DNA from 2 places in the Lactiplantibacillus sp. ME-2 genome. Region 1 is predicted to be linked to the other one. Evidence: predicted binding sites of a transcription regulator. Region 1 holds the regulator's gene; the other holds the start of a gene.
What was found. Region 1 encodes CtsR, which represses protease genes until heat stress. Its sites were predicted from a motif close to TTGGTCAAAAAAGGTCAAANA; they were not measured.

Region 1 (12,206 bases):
CTTCATGACGACAAATCAAGGCAATCCCTGAGTCATGTGCAGCTTTATATTCAATCCCAGTCCCAATTAATGGCGCGTGAGGATCAAGTAACGGCACCGCTTGTCGTTGCATGTTGGCCCCCATCAAAGCACGGTTAGAGTCATCGTTTTCCAAGAAAGGAATACATGCCGTTGCGACGGCAACCACTTGTTTAGGCGAAACGTCCATGTAATCGACATTTTCGATTGGCGTTTCCAAGTTTTCTTCCTTGTTACGAGCTAAAACAGTGTCTTCAACGAAAGAACCATCATCATTCAATGGAGAGTTGGCTTGTGCAATCACAAATTGGTCTTCTTCATCGGCTGCTAAGTAGTCGATCTTATCGGTAACCTTATGCGTTGTCCAATCGACACGCCGGTATGGCGTTTCGATGAAGCCGTAACGGTTGACCTTCGCATAAGAAGACAAACTGTTGATCAAACCAATGTTAGGGCCTTCAGGCGTTTCGATTGGGCACATCCGACCGTAGTGGGTATAGTGCACGTCACGAACTTCATATCCGGCCCGATCACGAGTCAAACCACCAGGTCCTAAGGCTGATAAACGCCGCTTATGCGTTAATTCACCTAAGGGGTTGGTTTGGTCCATGAATTGTGACAATTGTGATGACCCAAAGAATTCCTTAATTGAAGCAACCACTGGGCGAATGTTAATCAATTGTTGTGGCGTTACCGTCGCAGCATCTTGAATCGACATCCGTTCACGCACAACCCGTTCCATCCGGGATAACCCAATCCGGAATTGGTTTTGCAATAATTCACCCACGGAACGAATCCGCCGGTTACCCAAGTGATCAATATCATCGGTTGAGCCAAGACCTTCTTGCAAGTTGAAGAAGTAATTAATGGAAGCAATGATATCAGCAGGCACAATGTGCTTGAACTTCAAATCAATGTTGCCATTACCAATCACGTTCACAACCTTTTCAGGGTCGTTTTGTGAATAAACCTTAACAACTTGTAAGACCATTGGATTCGTAACAACGGCTTCGTCAGATGGTGTGTAAGTAACCGTCTTAAAGTCGTCACGTTCCAAGTATGGGGATAGTTTAGCCATGACATTCTTGTCAATGACCGTATCCTTTTGCGCAATAACTTCACCAGTATCAGGATCAGCTAATGTCTCAGCTAACGTTTGGTCCATTAAGCGCGTCTTCATGCTTAACTTCTTGTTAACCTTGTAGCGACCAACTGGTGCGAAGTCATACCGTTTTGGATCGAAGAACCGAGCAGTCAATAGGCTCCGCGAACTGTCAGCCGTCTTAGGTTCACCAGGACGTAGCCGTTCGTAGATATCTTTTAAGGATTCTTCAACCCGGGAGTCGTCGGTGTTCTTATGAACGTCCTTTTCCAACGTCAATATCAAACTGTCAGTTTCACCCAACATGTCAATAATGTCATCGTCAGAACCATAGCCTAAGGCCCGGACTAATTCCGTCAATGGAATCTTCCGCGTACGATCGATCCGTACGTATGAGACATTCTTGGCGTCAGTTTCAAGTTCTAACCAAGCACCCCGGTTAGGAATAACCGTTGTGCCGTAGCTAGGACGCCCATTTTTATCTAATTCCTCATTGAAGTAAACGCCGGGTGAACGAACCAATTGTGAAACAATGACCCGTTCGGCACCGTTGATAATAAACGTCCCTTGTTCAGTCATTAATGGAAAATCACCGAAGAATACGTCTTGCGACTTAATTTCACCAGTTTCATGGTTAGTTAAACGTAGGGTAACGTGCAATGGTGCCGAGTAGTTGGCATCATGTTCACGAGCTTCTTCGACGGTGTACTTTGGTTCTAATAATTGATAGTCGACAAATTCAAGTGAAAGTTTTCCTGCGAAATCGTCGATCGGCATAATATCTTCAAACATTTCCCGGAGACCTTCATCCAAGAACCATTGGTAAGAATCGGTCTGGATTTCGATCAAGTTAGGCAAATCAAGAACTTCCTTGATACGTGCATAACTTCTACGGGTACGGTGTTTACCGTATTTTACTAAATGTCCGGCCAAGTTGTTCACCCCTTCTTATTATTCCGGAACCCGCCACCTCCGGCCAAATATTACATTTGTGTTACAAATGCGTTTTTGACCGAATTTTAGGCATAAAAAAACCAAAAATAGTCGCTTAAGTTGACTATTTTTGGATTTATATTAACGAGCCGCACAGACAATAGATTGCGCGTTCGCTCGAGTTCACGGTTACAGACAAGTTATAATATACATCGAATAACGTTAGTTGTCAACTAGTAGACTTCTCTGCCGCCATTAGTTTTCTGGTTCACTCGCAACCCCGTATAAGATCATCTTTAAAAGAGTTTGAACGCGGGTCCGCTCGTCAGCATGAGGATCACCGATTTGATGAAAACTGTTAAACAGTGGACTCAAGCTGGTGATATAGAAATTCGTCGCCATCTGTGGTGTGACCCCCACATGTAGTTGCATGTCAGGTTGCTCAAAAACGGTTTGAATCGGCTTCACATAATCAGTAACAAATATGCCGCCCAACTCGCGAATATGTTCATGCGTTAATGCTTTGAAACTGGAATGAATTAACGTGAAGACATCAGCCGGATGCTTATGCGTTAGTAATAGCGAGACTTCTGTTAATTGATCCAACGGAGACCAATCCGCACGGACTTGAATCGCTTCAATGCCAGCCTTGATTTCCGCACCGACCGTCGTAATGACAGCCAGAAAGATGACCTCTTTATCTTTAAAATGGTGATAAAGCGCGGGCTGCGTAATGCCAATCGCATTCGCAATGTCGCGCGTACTTGTCGCATCATACCCATTTCTTAAAAACAGTTCCCGGGCTGTGTCTAAAATCGCCTGGTGCGTCTTCGCCATCTGTTCGGCTCGTGTCGCCATGTTATCATCTTCTTTCTTGACTTTATTTCCTATTATAATTTACACCAATCAGCACCGAACCACCAGCCTCAGATCCTACAGTTCACTTCAGTGGGTAGCATCTTAATACCGATTGAACCTAAAAGATGACGCCTGAAGTGGACTACCACTTCAAGCGTCATCTTTAATTTAATCGCGCCTACTTTGAGGAAACGGTCGAACGACCATCTGCCTTAGGCTGGTTTTTAATATTAATTGTAATGGTACCCTTGCTAGCACCAATCGTAACTTGGTCATCGACCTTGATCGCGCCGGTCAATAATTCTTCACTCAACCGATCTTCGATTTCAGTCTGTAATGCCCGTCGAATTGGTCGTGCTCCGTACTCAGGGTCAAAGCCAGCCTTCGCAACCACGTCAATGGCAGCCGGAGTGATTTTGATCTTGATACCTTGTTGGGCCACTCGATCAACAATTTCTTGTGACATCAACTTAACGATTTCGTGTAATTCTTCCTTATTCAATGAATGGAAGACGATTGTTTCGTCGATCCGGTTTAAGAATTCTGGGCGGAACGTCTGTTTTAACGTTGCTCGAATCGTCGCAGCAACCGCATTGTAGTCATTGGCCTTATCAGTTGCACCAAAACCAACTGATTTTTCATCACGAAGTGTGGTTGCCCCAAGGTTCGACGTCATAATCAGAATCGTATTTCTGAAGTCTACCTTCCGACCCTTAGAATCCGTCAAGTAGCCGTCATCCAAAACTTGTAACAAAATGTTAAAGACGTCCGGATGAGCTTTTTCAACTTCATCAAATAGCACGACCGAGTATGGTTTCTGGCGAACCTTCTCTGTCAGCTGACCGCCCTCGTCATAACCAACGTAACCAGGTGCCGAGCCAATCAAACGACTAGTCGAATAGCGTTCCATGTATTCAGACATGTCGATCCGAATCATATTATCTTCAGACCCGAACATCGCTGCTGCCAAGGCTTTTGCTAGCTCCGTCTTACCAACCCCAGTTGGTCCTAAGAACATAAAGGAACCAATTGGCCGACTCGGATCTTTCAACCCGCTGCGCGCACGGCGAATAGCACGAGCCACTGCGGATACGGCTTCTGGCTGTCCAACAACCCGTTCATGCAAAATCTTTTCCAAGTTAACTAAGCGTTCACTTTCAGATTTTTGCAATTGCGTTAACGGAACCCCGGTCCATTCGGCAACGACCTGAGCAATATCCTCACCTGTGACTTGTAAATCATAGTGTGGTGTTGCCCCCTCAGTCACTTCGGCGTCTTGGTCAGCTTCGATTCGATCTAGGCGTTGCTTCAGTTTCATCTCCTGCTTACGAATATCAGCGGCCTGTTCAAAATCTTGTGCTTCGATCGCTGTTTCCTTATCCTCACGCAGTTGCGCTAACTTGTCCTGGTTCTTGGATAGCTTTGTTGGTTGATCCATCTGATCGATGCGGACTTTAGCTGCCGCCTCATCCATCAAGTCAATGGCCTTATCAGGCAAGAAACGATCACTGATATACCGGCTGGATAGCTTGACTGCTTGATCAACAGCTTCATCCGTAATCGTAACCCGATGATGTTCTTCATAGCGTGGCCGTAGTCCATCTAAGATTTCAACGGCTTCGTCTTCCGTCGGTTCATTGACCATGACCGTTGCAAAACGCCGTTCCAACGCAGCGTCAGATTCAATGTACTTTTGATACTCATTTAAAGTGGTTGCCCCAATCGTTTGGAGTTCCCCTCGTGCAAGTGCGGGTTTCAGAATATTAGAGGCATCAATAGCCCCTTCAGCACCACCGGCACCAATCAAGGTATGCAATTCATCGATAAATAAGATCACATGGCCATCGTTGTAAATTTCATCAATCACTTTTTTCAGGCGGTCTTCGAATTCACCACGATACTTTGTCCCAGCGACTAATGATCCCATATCGAGCATCATCAAACGCTTATCTGCCATATCAGTTGGCACATCACCGGCCACAATCTTTTGGGCTAGACCTTCGGCGATTGCAGTCTTCCCAACCCCAGGTTCACCAATCAAGACCGGATTATTCTTCGTCCGCCGTGACAGGATCTGAATGACCCGTTTGACTTCCTTGGAACGACCTACTACCGGGTCCATTTCTTGTTCACTAGCTAATTGGGTCAAATCGCGCGCCAGAGAATCCAAGGTTGGCGTTCCTTCAGTCTTCTTGCCACCGCGATTAGCCGCGTTACCCTTGCGCTTACTCATGGCGTCACTGACACCTAGCTTGCGAAGAACGACTTTACGCGTCTGACCTAGATCTAAGTTTAAATTCATTAAAATTCGCGAGGAAAGGATACTTTCATCAGAGAGCATCGCTAACAACAAATGTTCCGTTCCAATCTTGTTGGCACCGAGCCGTTTTGCTTCATCACCGGCAACGGACAAAATTTCTTTGGCCTTTGGTGAATATGGCAAGTAAGTATCCTTGCCAACATTGCTCAACGTCCCATAGCCAGTGAACCGTTCGATTTCTTCACGAATGTCATCTTCACTAACGGCATATTGTTGTAGCACCTTATTAGCAATTCCATTCTTTTCGATGGCCAATGCTAATAGCAAATGCTCCGTACCAACTGCCTGATGCTTGAAATATTTGGCCTGTTCCTGTGCCAGTACCAGCACACTTTTGGCACTAGGTGTAAATAAGTTATCCATTGCGATTCCTCGCTTTCTTTAGCTTTCGTAACGCAAGTGGTTCAAGATTCCGATAATTATCCGGGCCCGCAGACTGTTTTCTAAGTCCCGGTCCGTTAATCCTAACGTCTCGTGGTCAATCGCCACTAAAATCAATTGCGCTTCTCGACGATTTAAGACGTCGTCCTCGTATAAACTTTGGACGACCGCATAAGCATCTCGTTGTGTGATTGAATCGCCGATCACCTGTATGAGGGCGTCCAACACATCAGCATCATCGACCAAATTAACCTTCTCAATGCGAATATAACCACCACCGCCACGTTTACTTTCAACTAAGTAACCATTTTGGATCGTAAACCGGGTCTTAATCACATAATTAATCTGTGAGGGTACCACGTTGAAAAGGTCGGCAATTTCTGACCGTCGAATTTCAACATGCTCCGAGTCCGCCAAAATACTTTTTAAATACTTTTCAATAATATCCGAGATATTTTGACTTTGCATGTGCTTCACCCTTTTCATTATCTTTGACTAATATTGACTATTATTATACGAGGATAATGGAAAAAAGCAAAGAATTTCACCCAAACCGCGGACTAGCATGTGCTTAACGGTTGTTACAGCATAGCACGCCGAACGTTTGCTTTCAATTGATTCAACCGTTTAGAACCTCATAATGATTAAATTATTAGGTCTCCATATTCATTGAACTACCTATTTAAAATATGTCAAGTTGAGTCACTCCTCATTGCAGGCGACGGGCACTGGTATCACAACGATGAACAGCAGTTCTGAGACTAATTTCTCCGAGCTCATGACTAACAGTGGCTGTTGCCTTGTCAGGATCATGAGTCACAACCACCGTATTCTTCACATGGCTGACTTAGTGAGTAACGTCGCAAAAGTGTCCCTGACCGTTGAAACATCCCTGCTTACAAAAAAGGCCATAAAAAAATCCAGCCAAATGACTGGATTAGTTGGTTTAACCGTAATCGGGAAAACAGGATTTGAACCTGCGACCCCTACGTCCCGAACGTAGTGCTCTACCAAGCTGAGCTACTTCCCGAGAAAATTAAATAAAAAGCCTTAGCACTTAACTAAGACTGTGTTAAACGATCGGGAAAACAGGATTCGAACCTGCGACCCCCTGGTCCCAAACCAGGTGCTCTACCAAGCTGAGCTATTTCCCGATACTAATGCACCCAGTAGGAGTCGAACCTACAACCTTCTGATTCGTAGTCAGACACTCTATCCAATTGCGCTATGGGTGCTTATTTAAAATGCCGAGGACCGGGATCGAACCGGTACGGTTATCACTAACCGCAGGATTTTAAGTCCTGTGCGTCTGCCAATTCCGCCACCCCGGCAAATTAAAAGCGGAAGACGGGATTCGAACCCGCGACCCCCACCATGGCAAGGTGATGTTCTACCACTGAACTACTTCCGCATAATAAAGCTATTAAATTGTAAATGCCGACTAGAGGATTCGAACCTCCGACCTCCTCATTACTAGTGAGATGCTCTGCCAACTGAGCTAAGTCGGCATGTGCGGGTGAAGGGACTCGAACCCCCACGTCGTAAGACACTAGAACCTAAATCTAGCGCGTCTGCCAGTTCCGCCACACCCGCATGATGTTAATCATGCCTTGTTGCCGGTTCAAACAGTTCTTACTGGTATGCCTTGACAACTATTTAACTTTATCATCATGTTGAATACTTGTCAACAACTTTTTTCAAATAAATGGATAAATATACTTTTTACTGGATAAACAAGTTATATTTTTCCGACAAGAAATATTATAGCACGGTAGCCGAAAATAGCAAACCCTATTTTCAAAAAAAGGTGAATAAATTTCAGTAACCCCAGCTTTTTCGCCCTTTTGCGCCTGAAATGTTGTCCCAACATTCTGCCCGTCCCGCAATTATTTAGTCAACTCGGCCGTTATTTCCACTCACATTTTAAAATCGACAGTTCCCTTTAATACTCATTAATTATGCAAAAAAAGCGAACTCGCATCGCTGCGAGTTCGCTAACTTCATCTCAATTAACCTTGTTTTTCAATCTTCGTCTTACCGTGCATATATGGAACTAATACATCTGGAATCGTAACCGTCCCATCTTCATTTTGATAGTTTTCCAAAATAGCTGCAACGGTCCGACCGACAGCTAAGCCACTCCCGTTCAAAGTATGAACGAATTGCAATTTGCCATCGTCATCGCGATATTGAATGTGCGCCCGCCGAGCTTGGAAATCAGTACAATTTGAACAACTCGAGATTTCCCGGTACTTGTCTTGTTCTGGGAACCAAACTTCCAAATCATGTGTCATGGCAGCTGTGAAGCTCATGTCACCAGTCGTTAACGTAATAACGTGATATGGTAACCCAAGTTTCTTTAGCAATGATTCGGCATTGTTGGTCAACTTCTCTAATTCATCCCATGAATCTTCTGGTTTCGTGAACTTAACCATTTCAACTTTATTGAATTGGTGTAAGCGAATCAAGCCTTTCGTATCACGACCAGCACTACCAGCTTCTTCACGGAAGGCTGGTGATAAGGCCGTAAAGTAAACTGGTAATTTTTCAGCTGGAATAACTTCATCACGATAATAGTTGACTAATGGCACCTCGGCCGTTGGAATCAACGTCAAATCTTGCGTCGTAATCCGGAAAGCGTCTTCCTTAAACTTAGGAAATTGGCCGGTACCGTACATAGATTCATCAGTGACCATGTATGGCGGCAAAACTTCCGTATACCCTTCAGCTTCGTGCTGGTCTAAGAAAAAGTTGTAAACGGCGCGTTCCAGTTTAGCACCATCGCCCACGTAGTATAAGAAACGACTACCAGAAACCTTAGCACCGCGTTCAAAGTCTAAGATGCCTAAATCTTCACCGATATCCCAATGTGCTTTCGGCGTAAAGTCAAAATGCCGTGGTGTCCCGATTCGACGTAATTCAACGGCATCTTCTTCTTTCAAGCTAACTGGTACGTCGGGATGGGGCATGTTTGGTAAATGTGCAGCCATATCCTGAACTTGGGCATCGACTGTCCGCCGTTCTTCATCCAACGTCTTCACATCGGCGCTAACCTTTTGCATTTCTGCAATTTCGGCACTAGCGTCTTCCTTGTTCCGCTTCTTCTGTGAAATTTCGCCTGAAACTTGGTTACGCGTCGACTTCAATTGTTCGCTCTTGGCGATCAATTCACGACGCTTTTCATCAGCGGCCAATAAATCATCGATGTCACTCGCAGCAACGCCCCGATGACCAAGCTGTTCTTTTACAAAATCTGGATTTTGACGAATCATTTTAACATCTAACATAACGACGTCTCCTTTTCACTTTTAATCGTAAATAAAAACAGTCTCTCCTCCCAATTGGGACGAAGAGACTGCGATTCGCGGTACCACCCAAGTTCAGGATCATGATTAATCCCACCCTTAAACGGATAACGGCCGTGCCGTGCAGTATTACCTGCCCACATTGTCGCGCCGGAGTTTCGACTACCGATTCACACCACCCACCGGTTCTCTGAACGTCTACTTAAAAACGCGCCGTGTTTAATATTCACTGTCTACTATAAAACATTGATTCTAAAAAGGCAACTAGCCTAAACTAGCCACTTTTTCGTCGATCAACCGAATGACTTCCTTACGCGCATCCGCATCGGCGACAAAGTCCAGCTGATCCCCGTCGATCTGCATCTTCGGGCTATGATCATAATTAGCGTACCAGTCGTCATAGCGTTCATTCAAAGTCTGATAATATTTATATAAATCAGGATCTTGATCAATTTGTTCGTAAGAACGGCCCCGCTTTTGGATTCGTTTGAGCATCGTATCAAAAGAAATATTGATATGAATAAGTAAATCAGGACTCTTTTGATGAGACGCTTCTGGCAATTCCTGCATCATGTTATCTAATAATGAATCATAAATGTCAACTTCGGTATTCGTCGCCCGGCCAAGATCACCATTCAAATGAAATAATAATGAATCTTCAAAAATCGACCGGTCTAAGACGTCCAGATCGTTAGCAAAAGCTGATTTAATACTGTCTAACCGTTTATTTAAAAAATAGATTTGTAATAAGAAGGCGTACTTCTTAGGATCCTTATAAAATAACGGCAAAATGGGATTATCATCAACTGACTCGTAAAACGCTTTAGAACCAAAGTGGTTAGCCACTAACTGCGTTAAACTCGTCTTGCCGGCACCGATTGTTCCTGACATTACAAGCATGGGGCGTCTCTCCTTTTAATCACGTCAAAATTTTGATTATCTCTAAAAGCAACACTACATATTGTACGCACCCACGTCTTAAAATGCAATATCTGGTGAGTCAATTCAGTAAAAAACTTCGCACCAGCCACAACTGCGACGCACTAGTCAGCGATCCCAGCAACTCACTAACACACACTGGGTTACCCAAGCCGGCGCTGGTGGCACATCAGCTTTGAGCGCGGCCTCTGACCAGCATGATCTGTCGTGACCAAATAATACTCAGTTGAGACGAACCCACATTGCTAAACCGAAGACAATTTAAAAGCGCACGCTAGCTAATTCCTAACGTACGCCATAAATGGTATTAATTGGGGCCATCAAGAATACGGCTAGCTTATTACTTGGCCGCCTTTTCTCGAGCCTGCAGCAAACTGACGTACTGTTCGAGAGTCAAATTGTGCTTAGTCATGAATTCCGCACTCGCCTTACCAACGTAACGGAAATGCCAAGATTCATAGTCAATCCCGGTCGACTGCTTACCATCTTTAGTAAAGCGCAACACAAATCCATAGTCCGCCGCGTGATTAATCAACCACTGCTGACCCTTGTTCTTGTCGGATGATGACAATAATTGATTACCATGAGTGCTGTACCAGTGCGTGTTCATGATATCTGCTGCGAGACCAGTTTCATGCTCACTACCACTAGGAACTGCGACATATTCTTTAGTCAGCTTTAAGGCTTCCTTGGCTGATTTTCCTTGATTCTCATAGGTTTGAATCGACTGATCCCAAACCTCTTTTTGATAAGCGACTGAACGATACCCAGACACGATTGTTGCTGGATAGCCGGCTTTTTTTGCCCCCGCTAGAAAGGCTTCCAATGGTTTGACGATAGAACTACGGACTTCAATACCATCCACGCTCGACTTATTAAATGTCATCTCAGCGCGCTTATGCCACTTATTGACGACCACTAAGTCGCTATCGGTCGATTTAACGCCTTTCGGTAAGGCACTAATCAGTCGTTGCCGCTTGGTCTGCGTCTTCGTCGACTTAGCACTCGTAGAACTACTAGTCGCTTTAGACGTCGACTGGCTAGCACCACAGCCAGCCAGGACACCTGCTAATGACACTAATGCTAGACCTCTTAACAAATTTCTCTTTAACATCTCTCTCGCTGCCTTTCTCATTTCAGCTTAGCATAGTCATAGCCGACTAGCCTATTCCTAAGGATAAGTTTGCGAATTTTTAATGATTCCATATTCTCATTCTATCAAATTACCATAGATATCAGATTAGCGCACCCTCAATTTGCCGCTTGCTATCATTACAATCGTGCAAGCCCCCACTCATAACGACCCGCCGTGACCATCTGTTGCGAGCAGTGTTATCAGCATAAATCAGGACACCTAAAAATACGACCGCGCCTTGAGTTGACAGGTCCAACTCTCGCCGTCAAAAAATGCGATTGACCCAGTGTCAACCGCATTTAATCAAACTATCAAAGTGCGTGCTTAATCTTGATGGTGTCGTTTGCGTGTCAAATCAACCTTGTCTAGCGGAATCATCTTAGTATGATAGCGAATCTTATAATAGACATACAAGATGATGAATAACGGGATGCTCATATAGGTCACCCCAATAGCCTGCCAATCAAGCGTTGCAAATGAATGTAAGTCTTGACCAATAATGACCACGACACACAAGATAAAGGCGAACCACGGGCCAAATGGGAACCACTTGGCATGGTACCGCAATTCACTCAATTGATGCCCCTGCTTAACAAACGCGCGACGGAAACGCAGATGCGAAATAGCGATTCCTAGCCAAGCGATAAAACCCGTTAACCCACTGGCCGAAACGAGGAAAATATAAATCCGTTCACCGAATAGACTCGACAAGAACGTGAGTAATCCAATCACCGTCGTTCCTAATAATGCCATGATTGGAATCCCACGACGATTGACCCGACCAAATGTCTTGGGGGCATAACCCTGTAATGACAAAGAATATAACATCCGTGTCGAGGCGTACATCCCCGAATTAGCAGCTGACAATACGGACGTCAAGATCACTGCGTTCATCACACTGGCCGCAGCCGCCAACCCAGCCCGTTTAAAGACTAACGTGAACGGACTGATGGCAATATCGCTCGCTGATGACCCTAGAAGATCTTTCGACGTATAAGGAATAATCGCCGCAATCACGAAAATGGCTAAAATGTAAAATAACAAAATACGCCAGAAAACTTGTTTAATAGCCGCCGGAATACTTTTCTCCGGTGTTGCTGACTCCCCGGCCGTGATCCCAATTAATTCGGTTCCTTGAAACGAAAAACCAGCGACCACGAAGACACTCAAAATCGTTGGAATTCCACCGACAAATGGTGCCTTTTTATAGGTAAA
Region 2 (12,206 bases), on a different contig from region 1:
TTGCTGAAGAATATGCGTTAATTGCTTTACAAGGTCATACCTTGTATGAAGGTGAATACCCGCTGGTTTCAGCACTTTCACGTCCTTTAATTGCTAAGAAGTTAGTCACATTAGCCAAGCAAGAGCACGCTGTTGCAATTGCCCATGGTTGTACTGGGAAGGGTAATGATCAGGTTCGGTTTGAGATTGCCATCCACGCTCTTGCACCGGATATCAAGATCGAAGCGCCTGTACGTGATTGGCACTGGTCACGGGAAGAAGAGATCGATTACGCTAAGGAACACAATATTCCCGTACCAATCAATTTGGACAGCCCTTACTCGATTGACGAAAACTTATGGGGCCGGGCTAATGAATGTGGCATTCTAGAAGATCCATGGCAGGGCGCGCCTGCCGATGCGTTTGACCGGACGAAGGCCTTAGCTGATACGCCGGATACGCCAACGACTTTGGAAATCACTTTTGAAGCTGGGCTGCCAGTTGCTTTAGATGGTGAATCACTTAACCTAGCTGATTTAATCATCAAGTTGGATCAGATTGCTGGTGAACATGGAATTGGTCGGATCGACCATATTGAAAACCGGTTGGTCGGTATCAAGTCACGGGAAGTTTACGAAGCACCAGCTGCAACGGTATTGCTCAAAGCACATAAAGATTTGGAAGATTTGACGTTTGAGCGTGAGTTAGCTCACTTCAAGCCAATCATTGAACAAAAGCTTGCGGATACGATCTACAATGGTCTTTGGTTCTCACCATTGATGGAAGCGATGGTTGCCTTCTTAAAGCAAACTCAGCAAGTCGTCAATGGGGTAGTCCGGGTACAACTCTTCAAGGGTAACGTTATTACTGAGGGGCGGAAGTCACCCAACTCACTATATGATACGAACTTGGCAACCTATACATCAGCGGATTCATTTGACCAACAAGCGGCAGTTGGTTTCATTAAGCTATGGGGCTTACCAACGCAAGTTAATGCCCAAGTCCAAGCGAAGGCTCAGGCCGAAGCTAAGACTGATAAGGCACACGCCTAATGAGTACCAAGAAGCTATGGGGTGGCCGGTTTACCGAAACGGGTGCTAAGTATGTTGATGACTTTGGGGCATCAATTAGCTTTGACCAGTTGCTTGCCGCAGAAGATATTGCTGGTTCACTGGCACACGTTAAAATGTTGAAGAAAACTGGTATTTTGCCCGCCGCTGATGTTGATCAAATTGTTGCTGGTTTGGAAACCTTGGCTGAGCGTCAAAAACAAGGTAAGTTGGAATTTTCAACGGTCAACGAAGACATTCATATGAATATTGAGTCATTATTGACCGAAGAGATTGGGTCGGTCGCTGGAAAGTTGCACACGGCCCGGTCGCGGAATGACCAAGTTGCCACGGATTTCCACTTGTACTTGAAGCATCAATTACCACTAATATTGGACCGGCTACATGAACTGGAAACGGTATTGGTCGATAAAGCGAGTGAAAACGTGGAGACGGTCATGCCGGGGTACACGCATTTGCAACACGCCCAACCCATCTCGTACGCGCACTACCTGTTAGCTTATTACCAAATGTTCAAGCGGGACATGGAACGCTTCGAGTTTAACCTGAAGCATACCGATATTTCGCCATTGGGAGCCGCTGCACTTGCTGGAACGACTTTTCCAATCGACCGGGAATATAGTGCGAAACTATTAGGATTCAGTGAAGTCTATCATAATAGTTTGGATGCCGTTTCTGACCGGGACTTCGTGCTTGAGTTTCTCAGCAATGCTTCGATCCTGATGATGCATCTCTCAAGGTTCTGTGAAGAAATCGTCAGCTGGAGCAGTTATGAATTCAAGTACATCAGTTTGAGCGATCAGTTTTCAACGGGTAGTTCGATTATGCCGCAAAAGAAGAACCCTGACATGGCCGAATTGATTCGGGGCAAGTCCGGCCGGGTTTACGGCAACTTGATGGGATTGCTAACTGTCATGAAAGGGATTCCGCTCGCTTACAATAAGGATCTGCAAGAAGACAAAGAAGGGGCGTTTGATACGGTCACGACCGTGTTAACGAGTCTCCACGTCTTCACCGGCATGTTGGCAACGCTGACCGTTAATGAAGATCGGATGGCTGATGCCACGACTAACGATTTCTCAAATGCGACCGAACTAGCCGATTACCTTGCAAACAAAGGGATTCCATTTCGGGAGGCCCATGCCATTGTGGGGAAGCTCGTCTTGGATGGCTTGAAAAAACAGCGGCCGTTGCAGGATATTCCACTCAAAGAATATCAGTCAATCTCACCGCTGATCCAAGAAGATGTCTACCATGATTTGAACGCAAAAGTTGCGGTGGAACGGCGGCATTCGCTAGGTGGTACTGGTTTTGATCAGATTAGACAAGAATTGCAACGGGCACAAACGCAATTGTCAGCCTATCAGTCCGCAACCACTGATTAATTAATGCTTATCAATTTGACCATTGATATTATTTTTAAAGACGACCTCTAAGTGGCGGAACCTCGGCATTTAGCGGCCGTTTTTAATGCTACTGACATTTTGAAAAAGCATTAAGCTAACATAAAGTCTATCAGAAAAATTGGAAACTCTTACATTAACTGGTAAGATGGAATTAATATCGGATATGGGAGATGTTGATGTATGTTTAATGATCATCGCTGGGGGTTTGATTGGACTGAATTCATGACGGGGATCGTTTTCTTGATCGCCGCTTACTTTGTCATCAAGCAACCACAAGCAGCACTTTTAAGTTTAGTCTTTTTATTTGCCATCGCCGCAATTATTAGCGGGGTCACCACAATCGGTGGTTACACAAAACTACGCCGTGAAACGGGGTTGCGGGCAAACTTTGCCCTTGTATTTGCGATTATTGATATTTTAGTGGGGTTACTATTCTTATTCCACGCACCGACTGGAGTACTGGTACTCGGTTACGTCTTTGCCTTTTGGTTCTTGATCGATTCGATTGAACGGCTGACCGTAGTCTCACATCTACGCGTCTTTGGAACGGGGTATTTTGTTCTATCTCTAATCTTAGATATTATTAGTTTGGCATTGGGAATCTTATTAGTAATCAATCCAATGATTGCTGTGATTAGTTTCAATGTATTGGTTAGTTTCTATTTTGCAGTTTTTGGTATCAACGCGATCTTGATTGCCTTTGCTCGGCGTAACTAGCTTGGCAATATTGGCCTGTTAGCGATACTTGGCGCTTGTTATTGATGGTGCCGGTGTGTCGTTAATGGGTCTTTTTTGCGCGTTAATGTAATAATGTTTGGAATCAAATGGCGGGACGAAGTGGCTCGTCAGTAGAAATGACACACCCGGTGTGTTATACTACCAACAATATGGACTAAAGGGGGCCAATACAGCATGGCAGAATCATTACAACTAGTAATTATTTCTGGGATGAGTGGTGCCGGTAAGACGGTTGCCGTTCAAAGCTTTGAAGACCTGGGCTATTTTTGCATTGATAATATGCCACCAGCGTTATTACCGAAGTTCTCAGAATTAGTTGAGGAGTCGGGCAAAATCAAGAAAGTAGCATTGGTGATTGATCTGCGCTCGCGGGCTTTTTATGACGAAATTATGGACATGTTGGCTAACTTAGACAACACGGACTTTGTGTCGACCCGGATTCTGTTTTTGGATGCTTCCAACGAAGAATTAGTGTCACGATATAAAGAGACGCGTCGATCACATCCATTAGCCATGGAAGGCCGCGTGATGGATGGGGTGCGCAAGGAACGGGAACTATTGTCACCACTGAAAGATCGGGCTTCCTACGTCATTGATACGTCGACGTTGACACCACGTGAATTGCGTGAATCAATTTTTGACAAATTCGAAACGGATCAGGATGAGACTTTTCATATTGAAATGCTATCATTCGGTTTTAAATACGGACTCCCGATTGATGCAGATATCGTTATGGATGTGCGCTTCTTGCCTAATCCATACTACATTCCTGAATTAAAGAAGCTGACGGGACTAGATAAACCTGTGGCGGATTACGTTATGCAGCAACCGGCTACGGAAGCGTTTTATCAGCAGTTCTTGAGTATGCTGGAAAGTATTATGCCCGGCTATGAAGCCGAGGGTAAGAGTAGTCTGACGATTGCAATTGGCTGTACGGGTGGTCAACACCGGTCTGTTGCCTTGACGCAACGTATTGGTGAAGCGTTGACTAAGCACTATAAGGTGCACATCAGTCATCGTGATATTGAGAAACGAAAGGAAACTGTTAATCGCTCATGAGAAAATACACATTTAAGACCCAGCGGCCTAAAATTGTGGTGATTGGCGGGGGGACCGGATTACCGGTTGTTCTGAATGGCCTGCGTAAACAGGCTGTTGATATTACTGCAGTGGTGACGGTTGCTGATGATGGCGGGTCATCTGGCATTATTCGCAACTACGTTAACGTGGTTCCACCTGGTGATATTCGTAATGTGATGGTGGCTTTATCGAATTGGCCTGATTTATATAAAAATATTTTTCAGTATCGTTTTCAGGGCGATGACCAGTTTTTTGCCGGCCATGCGATTGGTAATTTAGTGATTGCGGCTTTAACAGAAATGAAATCCGGGGTGTTTGACGCGGTACAGGAATTATCAAATATGATGCAAGTAGAAGGTCATGTTTACCCGGCAGCGAATGAAGCACTCACGTTACATGGTAAGTTTAGTGACGGTACCGAGTTAGTAGGTGAAGCCGAAATTACCGCGGCCCATAAGTCATTGGAACGTGTTTGGGTCACTGACAAGAATGGTAAGGAACCACAAGCAGTTCAACCAGTTATTGATGCGATTATGGCGGCAGATCAGATTGTTTTGGGGCCCGGTAGTTTGTTTACCAGTATTCTACCGAACCTAACGATTGGAAATATTGGTCGGGCCGTCTGTGAGTCTGATGCAGAAGTGGTTTATATTTGTAATATTATGACTCAAAAAGGTGAAACGGATAATTTCTCCGATGCTGATCATGTGCGGGTCTTAAACCGTCATTTGGGGCAAAACTTTATTAATACGGTGTTAGTTAACACCGAAAAAGTGCCAGAAGATTACATGGATTTTCATAAGTTTAACGAAGTTTCAAAGCAAGTGAGTCATGACTTCCGGGGGTTACGTGAACAAAACTGTCGCGTAATCTCATCGAACTTCTTGAAACTCCGTGATAATGGGGCCTTTCATGATGGCGACCAAGTTGTCGCTGAATTAATGAATCTAGTCGGTCATTCCGACGTTTTCAGATAAGGGGGTCGTGGCATGTCATACGCCAGTGACGTTAAGAAAGAATTGACTAACCTCGCTGTCCATCGCGAGAATGCTAAGGCTGAATTAATGGCTTTGATTCGAATGAATGGGGCGATCAGCATTGCTAATCATCACTTCATTTTGAATATTCAGACGGAAAATCCGGCCATCGCGCGGCGTATTTACCGGCTACTCAAACAATTTTATGACGTCGATAGTGAATTGATTGTTCGGCGCAAAATGAAATTAAATAAGAATAATTTGTACATCGTACGATTGAAGACCGGTACGGACATGGTACTCGCTGATTTGGGTATTTTAAAGGATTATCAAATCGTTGAAGTGGCACCAACTGAAGTGTTAACGGATGATGCTGCGGTGCGTTCTTATTTGCGTGGCGCCTTTTTAGCGGGCGGTTCGGTTAATAATCCTGAAACTTCCCGGTATCATTTGGAAATTTACTCACTGTATGAGGAACATAATCATATGATCTCCGAGATGATGAATCAGTATGGCTTGAATTCACGAACGACTGATCGGCGTGGTGGTTTCATTACGTACATCAAGGAAGCGGAAAAAATTGCCGACTTCTTGTCGTTGGTTGGTGCGACAAATGCCATGCTTAAGTTTGAAGATATTCGAATCATGCGGGACATGCGTAACTCGGTCAATCGGTTGGTTAACTGTGAGAATGCCAACATGGATAAGGTTGCCAATGCCTCTAGCAAACAGATTGAAAATATTTTATTGATCGATGCTACGGTGGGATTACAACAGTTACCACCAAAATTACAAGAAGTCGCTGTTGCCCGGTTGGAACATCGTGAAGTTAGCCTCAAGGAACTAGGAACCCTTGTTCCGGGCGGACCGATTTCTAAGTCTGGAATCAATCATCGGCTGCGTAAAATCAATCAATTTGCGGAACAATTACAAAAAGATGCTTAGTTGTCGATAAGGATGGCTTAAGCATGAGTTTTGTTGAAAAGCTTGCTAACCATTTTAGATGGTGTTAGCGGCTTTTTTGGGTTGAAATGGATTGATTGTCGTTCGCCATACTCGAAAAGCACTTGACAAAAGTAAGTGCAACTATTTATACTGAACACATCTTATTGAAATCGGAGAGACGTAATTATGCAAAAATCAACAATGCAAATGATGATGTGCTGCCCATGTTGTGAATCAAACAACATGGCTATTTGCGTTGAATTACAAGCGTCTCTGCATCAAAAATAACGGGATTGAGCTCAAATCGTTAATTTTGAAACGCCTGCTTGGAATCTGACGAGATTCTGAACAGGCGTTTTTTGTTACAACCGATGGGAATAAGTAGATCAACACATCAAAATGGGAATGTAAAGGGGCGAGAAGTTTGAAGAAGCGATCAGTGTTAGCAGTGGTAATGAGCCTAGTATTAGTGACGGTGCTGGCTGCGTGTGGGAAGCACAATAGCCAGTCTTCTGGTAATGGCAAGTATGCAAGTAGTCAGGTTTTAAACTTGTCGTACCCTAGTTCATTGGATTCAATCGATATTTCCAATATGTCGGGATATGGCAGTACGGGTAATATTTTTGAAAGCTTATACCGGTTAGGAAAGAATGGTAGCATTACACCGGGATTAGCTAAGTCAACTAAGGTTTCAAAGGATGGCAAGACGTATACCTTTACGATTCGCAATGCAAAGTGGAGCGATGGTTCGAAGATAACCGCGCAAGACTTTGTCTATTCTTGGAAACGGACCGTCACCCCAGCAACTAAGTCACAGTATGCCTACCTCTTCTCAGGGGTGAAGAATGCGGATGAAATTGTCGCTGGGAAAAAGTCACCAAGTACATTGGGCGTCAAGGCGCAAGGCGAACATACTTTTATTGTGACTCTTGATAAGCCAATTACTTATTTTAAGAAGTTAATGACCTACCCGTTGTTTGGACCAATTAGTGAGAAAGCGGTCAAAAAATGGGGTAGCAAATATGCCACTAAGGCTCAGTACATGCTCTACAGTGGACCGTTTAAGTTGACTGGCTGGACTGGAACTAATAATAGCTGGCAGTTTGTAAAAAATAATCAGTACTGGGATAAGAAAGCTGTCCACCTACAAAAGATCAACTACACGGTCAATGAGAGTACTACGACAACATTGAACTTGTTCCAAGAAAAGAAACTTGATCTAACGCAATTAGCGAGTGAACAAGTTAAGAATATGAAGAGCAGTTCTGACTATACCACGTACCCTTATTCTATCACCGCGTTTCTGGTTTATAATTTCCAAGACAGTAACGCGACAATCAAAAAGGCGCTCAATAACGCTAAGATTCGTCAAGCAATTTCATTGTCGATCAATCGCAAGACGTTAGTAAAGAATGTGATTGGTGACGCATCAACGGTCTCAAAGACGTTTGTTCCTCAGGATTTAGTTAAAGACGCTAAAACTGGTAAGGATTTTGCAGATGAATCAACGGTTAAGAATTCAACGTCATATAACAAAGCGCTGGCACAAAAGTTATGGAAACAAGGCCTTAAGGAAACGGGAATTAAGAAATTGTCCATTCAGTTATTAGCTTCTAATGACGAACCTAATAAGCCGATTTCACAATACTTGAAATCAGCATTAGAAAAGAATCTCGATGGTTTGACGGTCAACTTATCCAACATTCCATCAAAGGTAGCTTCAAGTCGTGCTCAAAGTGGTGATTTTGACCTTTATCTCAGTGGTTGGGGTGCTGATTTCAACGACCCAATCTCGCACTTGCAAATTATGACTAATAATAGTGGTTATAATTACGGAAAATATAACAGCAGCACGTACAATGCGTTGGTTAACAAGGCTCAAAACCAGGATGCCAATGATACTAGTGCTCGTTGGCAAGATATGATCAACGCTGAGAAGACGATCATGAAGGATCAAGGAATTACGCCATTGTATCAGACGGTATACTCTTATTTACAAAATCCAAAGGTAAAGGGTATTATTCATAATACTGCTGGGACACAGTGGAATTATAAGTATGCTTATATTGCCAAATAATTAACTGATTGAGGGACGTTCATGGTAACTGGTCGTTTAGCTGTTACCTTAGTAGGAGCGCCAGGTCCATACGTTGCCTTGATCAAAACAAAATAGCGGTCCATTTCGACTTGTCAGAGTGTCTTGACGAATCGAAGTGGACCGCTTATTTATTTCGACGAATGGTTCTACAGTGCTTGAGTTGTCACGCAAGACAACTACACTGATTGGTCTATGCTGGTGTTACGTCGTTAACCACGTACTTGATTGGCTGATGTTGGGCCATCGCAATCACATTCTCCGCGACAATGGTAGCCATGCCATCGCGAGCTTCGACCGTTGCGTTGCCAAGATGAGGTGTCAAAATGACGTTGTTCATCGTGGCCAAACCAGGTGTGACTTGCGGTTCATGTTCGTAGACGTCGAGTGCAGCGCCAGCAATTTGATGTTGTTGCAGCGCCGTCACAAGTGCTTGCTCGTCGACAATTGGCCCCCGTGCGGCGTTGATGAGGAGCGCCGTGGACTTCATTTTGCTAAAAGCAGCATTATCGATTAGATGCGTTGTTTGTGTGGTAAGCGGCAGATGTAAAGTGACGATGTCGGCACGCTGTAAAAGTTCATCCTGGGAGACAAAGGTTGCGCCAAGTTGCGTTTCACGGCTAATCGGTAGGCGGTGGTGTTGGCTGTATAAGATGGGCATGTCAAAGGCGTGTAATCGTTTGGCAACAGCTTGACCAATTTGGCCAAGGCCTAAGATGCCGAGTGTCTTGCCTTGTAAGTTGTGGCCGAGAAAGAACAGTGGCGCCCAACCGTTAAAGCCGCTAGTTCGCATTAAGTGATCGCCTTCCACGATACGATGCGCTAGGCTGATAATCAAACCGACCGTTGATTCAGCGGTTGCGACCGCCGAAACGTTCGGCGTGTTCGTGACTGGAATCTGGCGCTTAGCTGCTGCCGCGATATCGATGTTATTAGTGCCAGCACCAAAATTAGCAATCAGTTTAAGGTGTGGGGCGTGGTCTAAGACATCTTGATCTACTTGAGTTGAGAGTGGGGTAATCAAAAAGTCGGCATCAGCGACTCGACGGATGAGTTCCGCGCGACTGATCAGGTTATCGCCGGTATAAGTATCAATGACTAACTGACTTTGTAAAAGTAACGTATTAGCTTGGGCTGGAAGCTGACCAGCAATAAAGACTTTTGTCATTATAGAGACTCCTTTTTACTTTTAAGTTCAAGGACAAGTAATATTGTCCGGGTAGTAATCCCTGCTTATGTGCAGTATGGGCTATTGCAAAACGAATGACAAGAAAACGAGCAAAAAAACTGGGCCAACGTCTAGTTAGCCCAGTCAAAGATATTAGCTTATTTTAATTTGTTGTTTTCCATAATATCATCGATCAAACCGTAGTCTTTAGCCTCTTGTGCGCTTAAGTAGTTATCACGTTCAGTATCATGGTTCAACTTTTCAACGGATTGTCCCGAGTTGTCAGCTAAAATCTGGTTGATCTTTTTACGAGTCTTCAAGATTTCTTCCGCAACAATTTCAATTTCCGTTTGTTGACCTTGAGCACCACCAGATGGTTGGTGAATCAAGATTTCAGAGTTAGGTAAAGCAAAACGCTTGCCCTTAGTACCAGATGAAGCTAAGACGCTGGCCATGGAAGCAGCCATCCCCATAACGATGGTTTGAACATCAGATTTGATGAAGTTCATCGTATCGTAGATTGCTAAGCCGGCAGTAACGACACCACCTGGTGAGTTGATATAGAGATAGATGTCCTTACCTGAATCTTGGGCATCCAAGAAGAGTAGTTGGGCAATAATGGCGTTTGCCATGTTATCTTCAATGGGACCGGATAACATAATGATACGGTCCTTTAATAGTCGTGAATAGATGTCATAAGCACGTTCGCCACGTGATGACTGTTCAATAACTGTAGGAACTGGATACATGATTTGTTAGCCTCCTAAGGTTGCATTATTTGATTAGCTGATTGCTAATATAAATGTAGTTTACCGCTAAGGTCAGTGAAGGTCAAAAGAAAAACCTCAAAAACAGAATTCCGTTTATGCAGTTAACGTGGTATACTTAGGTTTCTATCATAATACGGCTTGAGATTGGGTGAACCCAATCTCTTTTTTTTCGACGATTTTAGTTAGTAGGCCTTGGATTAAGTGTTGCGTCTACCTTGGCTTGAAAACGATGTTCTCTTATAATAATGATTCAAGATTAAGCAGTAATGAACTTGCATATTCAGCACTAATGTGGTGATTTAAAAGTAGTCGACCCGCATAATTTTATTATCGCGATAGTAGGTGAATCAATTTACTGATAGTGACCCACAACGATGAGTCTAATAGAAGTTGGAAATTCGCACGTGAGCCGACATATTAAACGACTTGACCTTGTTGCTGGACTCAAGTTGCTCGCAACGAATTAATCAGTATCGGATGCATGAATGAAATTTACCATGATTAAAACGATTCTATAATATAATAACAATTGTAGTAATTATTATTTGAATAGTGTAAGTTTAGCTGTTATTAAATCTACTAAACGACTACACTGGTATATGGTTTACTTGAACTGATTACTTTTTGATTATTTTTACTTGGACGAGCGGGTATAGGTACTATTACTGACCCCGAAAGGATATTACTTGTTGTTTGGTTTAAATTAAGTTACTATATGGAGATGTGACTGGTATAGTCCAGTAGTTGTCACTTAAATAAATGCACAAAAAAAGCTGAGAATCATTTCTCAGCTACTGATGCGCCCGGAGGGAATCGAACCCCCATCTCAAGAACCGGAATCTTACGTGCTATCCATTACACCACGGGCGCCTAAACAACATATTATATTCTAGCGAATAATGGATAAAAACACAAGGGTTTTACATAAAAATTTATTCAGGGAGGTATTTTTATGGCACTGGGACCAGGATTTCGCCAGCAACAGCGGCAATCACAGAAGTTAGCGATGACCCAGCGACTACAACAATCCATTCAGATGTTGCAGTTTAATGTGGAAGAACTAAGAGATTTTCTAACGCAAAAAGCATTAGAAAACCCATTGATCGATGTGGATACAAATTGGAATAATAATCACGCCAGTTTGAACGCAGCCAAAAATGTAACCACTAAGGCGGATTTCATTGAGCGTGTGTCGACCTCTAATCAGCATTCGTTATTTGAATACTTGTTGGATCAGATTCACCTAACGATGCGTGATACCCATTTGCGTCAGATTGTCCTTTATTTAATTGAGTACGTTGACGTGAATGGTTATTTGCGGATTGATGAGAGGCAGGTTCGGCAAGAAACTAAGGCAACGCCAATTGAGTTGTTGGATGCAATTACCTTATTACAACAACTTGATCCGCCGGGTGTTGGGGCCCGGAGCTTGCAAGAAGCGCTGATGTTGCAGACAGAAAATGATGACCATGCACCGAACTTAGCCTATATTGTCTTAGAAGAAAGTTTTGACGAGCTGGTTAATCGACAATGGGACTTGTTGGCTAAGAAGTATCAGGTGACGCTTGCGGACATTTCAAGTATTTATGATTATGTGCGAACACTAACACCCGTACCCGGTGCGGCAATCGGGCAGGAGACGACCGGGTACATCTTTCCCGATTTAGTGGTGACGAATCAGGGAGGCCAGCTGGCATTGCGAACCGCATCCATGGCTCAACCGGTGGTTAAATTCCGCAGTCGGTATTATCAGCAGATGGGGCAGCATGATGATCAGGAAGTTACGGAATATTTGAAAGAAAAGAAAAGTGAGTATGACTGGATTGCTAACAGTTTGCAGCAACGCGAGGCAACCATTTTTCGAGTGGGAACGGCCATTATCGAGCGTCAAGCAGACTTCTTCTTGGAAAAAACGACGGATTTACGGCCACTATTGTTACGAGATGTTGCCCAACAGTTAAAAGTGCATGAATCAACA

Region 2: a site for CtsR is predicted at 10,276-10,296, ahead of clpP (ATP-dependent Clp endopeptidase proteolytic subunit ClpP). Genes of this name have one in related genera too.

The regions. Positions count from the first base shown of each region.
Region 1 covers NZ_JAKZEQ010000006.1:89,963-102,168, forward strand. Annotated here, with positions in the region: gene MMY95_RS03665 (DNA-directed RNA polymerase subunit beta) at 1-2,053, opposite strand, end outside; gene MMY95_RS03670 (TetR/AcrR family transcriptional regulator) at 2,309-2,911, opposite strand; gene MMY95_RS03675 (ATP-dependent Clp protease ATP-binding subunit) at 3,090-5,594, opposite strand; gene MMY95_RS03680 (CtsR family transcriptional regulator) at 5,613-6,080, opposite strand; tRNA gene MMY95_RS03685 (tRNA-Pro) at 6,569-6,642, opposite strand; tRNA gene MMY95_RS03690 (tRNA-Pro) at 6,693-6,766, opposite strand; tRNA gene MMY95_RS03695 (tRNA-Arg) at 6,774-6,847, opposite strand; tRNA gene MMY95_RS03700 (tRNA-Leu) at 6,858-6,943, opposite strand; tRNA gene MMY95_RS03705 (tRNA-Gly) at 6,952-7,023, opposite strand; tRNA gene MMY95_RS03710 (tRNA-Thr) at 7,048-7,120, opposite strand; tRNA gene MMY95_RS03715 (tRNA-Leu) at 7,124-7,205, opposite strand; gene serS (serine--tRNA ligase) at 7,622-8,899, opposite strand; gene MMY95_RS03725 (deoxynucleoside kinase) at 9,182-9,817, opposite strand; gene MMY95_RS03730 (M15 family metallopeptidase) at 10,197-10,970, opposite strand; gene MMY95_RS03735 (amino acid permease) at 11,316-12,206, opposite strand, start outside.
Region 2 covers NZ_JAKZEQ010000003.1:101,754-113,959, reverse strand. Annotated here, with positions in the region: gene MMY95_RS01925 (argininosuccinate synthase) at 1-1,031, shown strand, start outside; gene argH (argininosuccinate lyase) at 1,031-2,434, shown strand; gene MMY95_RS01915 (DUF308 domain-containing protein) at 2,636-3,172, shown strand; gene rapZ (RNase adapter RapZ) at 3,368-4,252, shown strand; gene MMY95_RS01905 (YvcK family protein) at 4,249-5,250, shown strand; gene whiA (DNA-binding protein WhiA) at 5,263-6,195, shown strand; gene MMY95_RS01895 (peptide ABC transporter substrate-binding protein) at 6,620-8,272, shown strand; gene MMY95_RS01890 (2-hydroxyacid dehydrogenase family protein) at 8,484-9,458, opposite strand; gene clpP (ATP-dependent Clp endopeptidase proteolytic subunit ClpP) at 9,617-10,207, opposite strand; tRNA gene MMY95_RS01880 (tRNA-Arg) at 11,027-11,098, opposite strand; gene rpoN (RNA polymerase factor sigma-54) at 11,181-12,206, shown strand, end outside.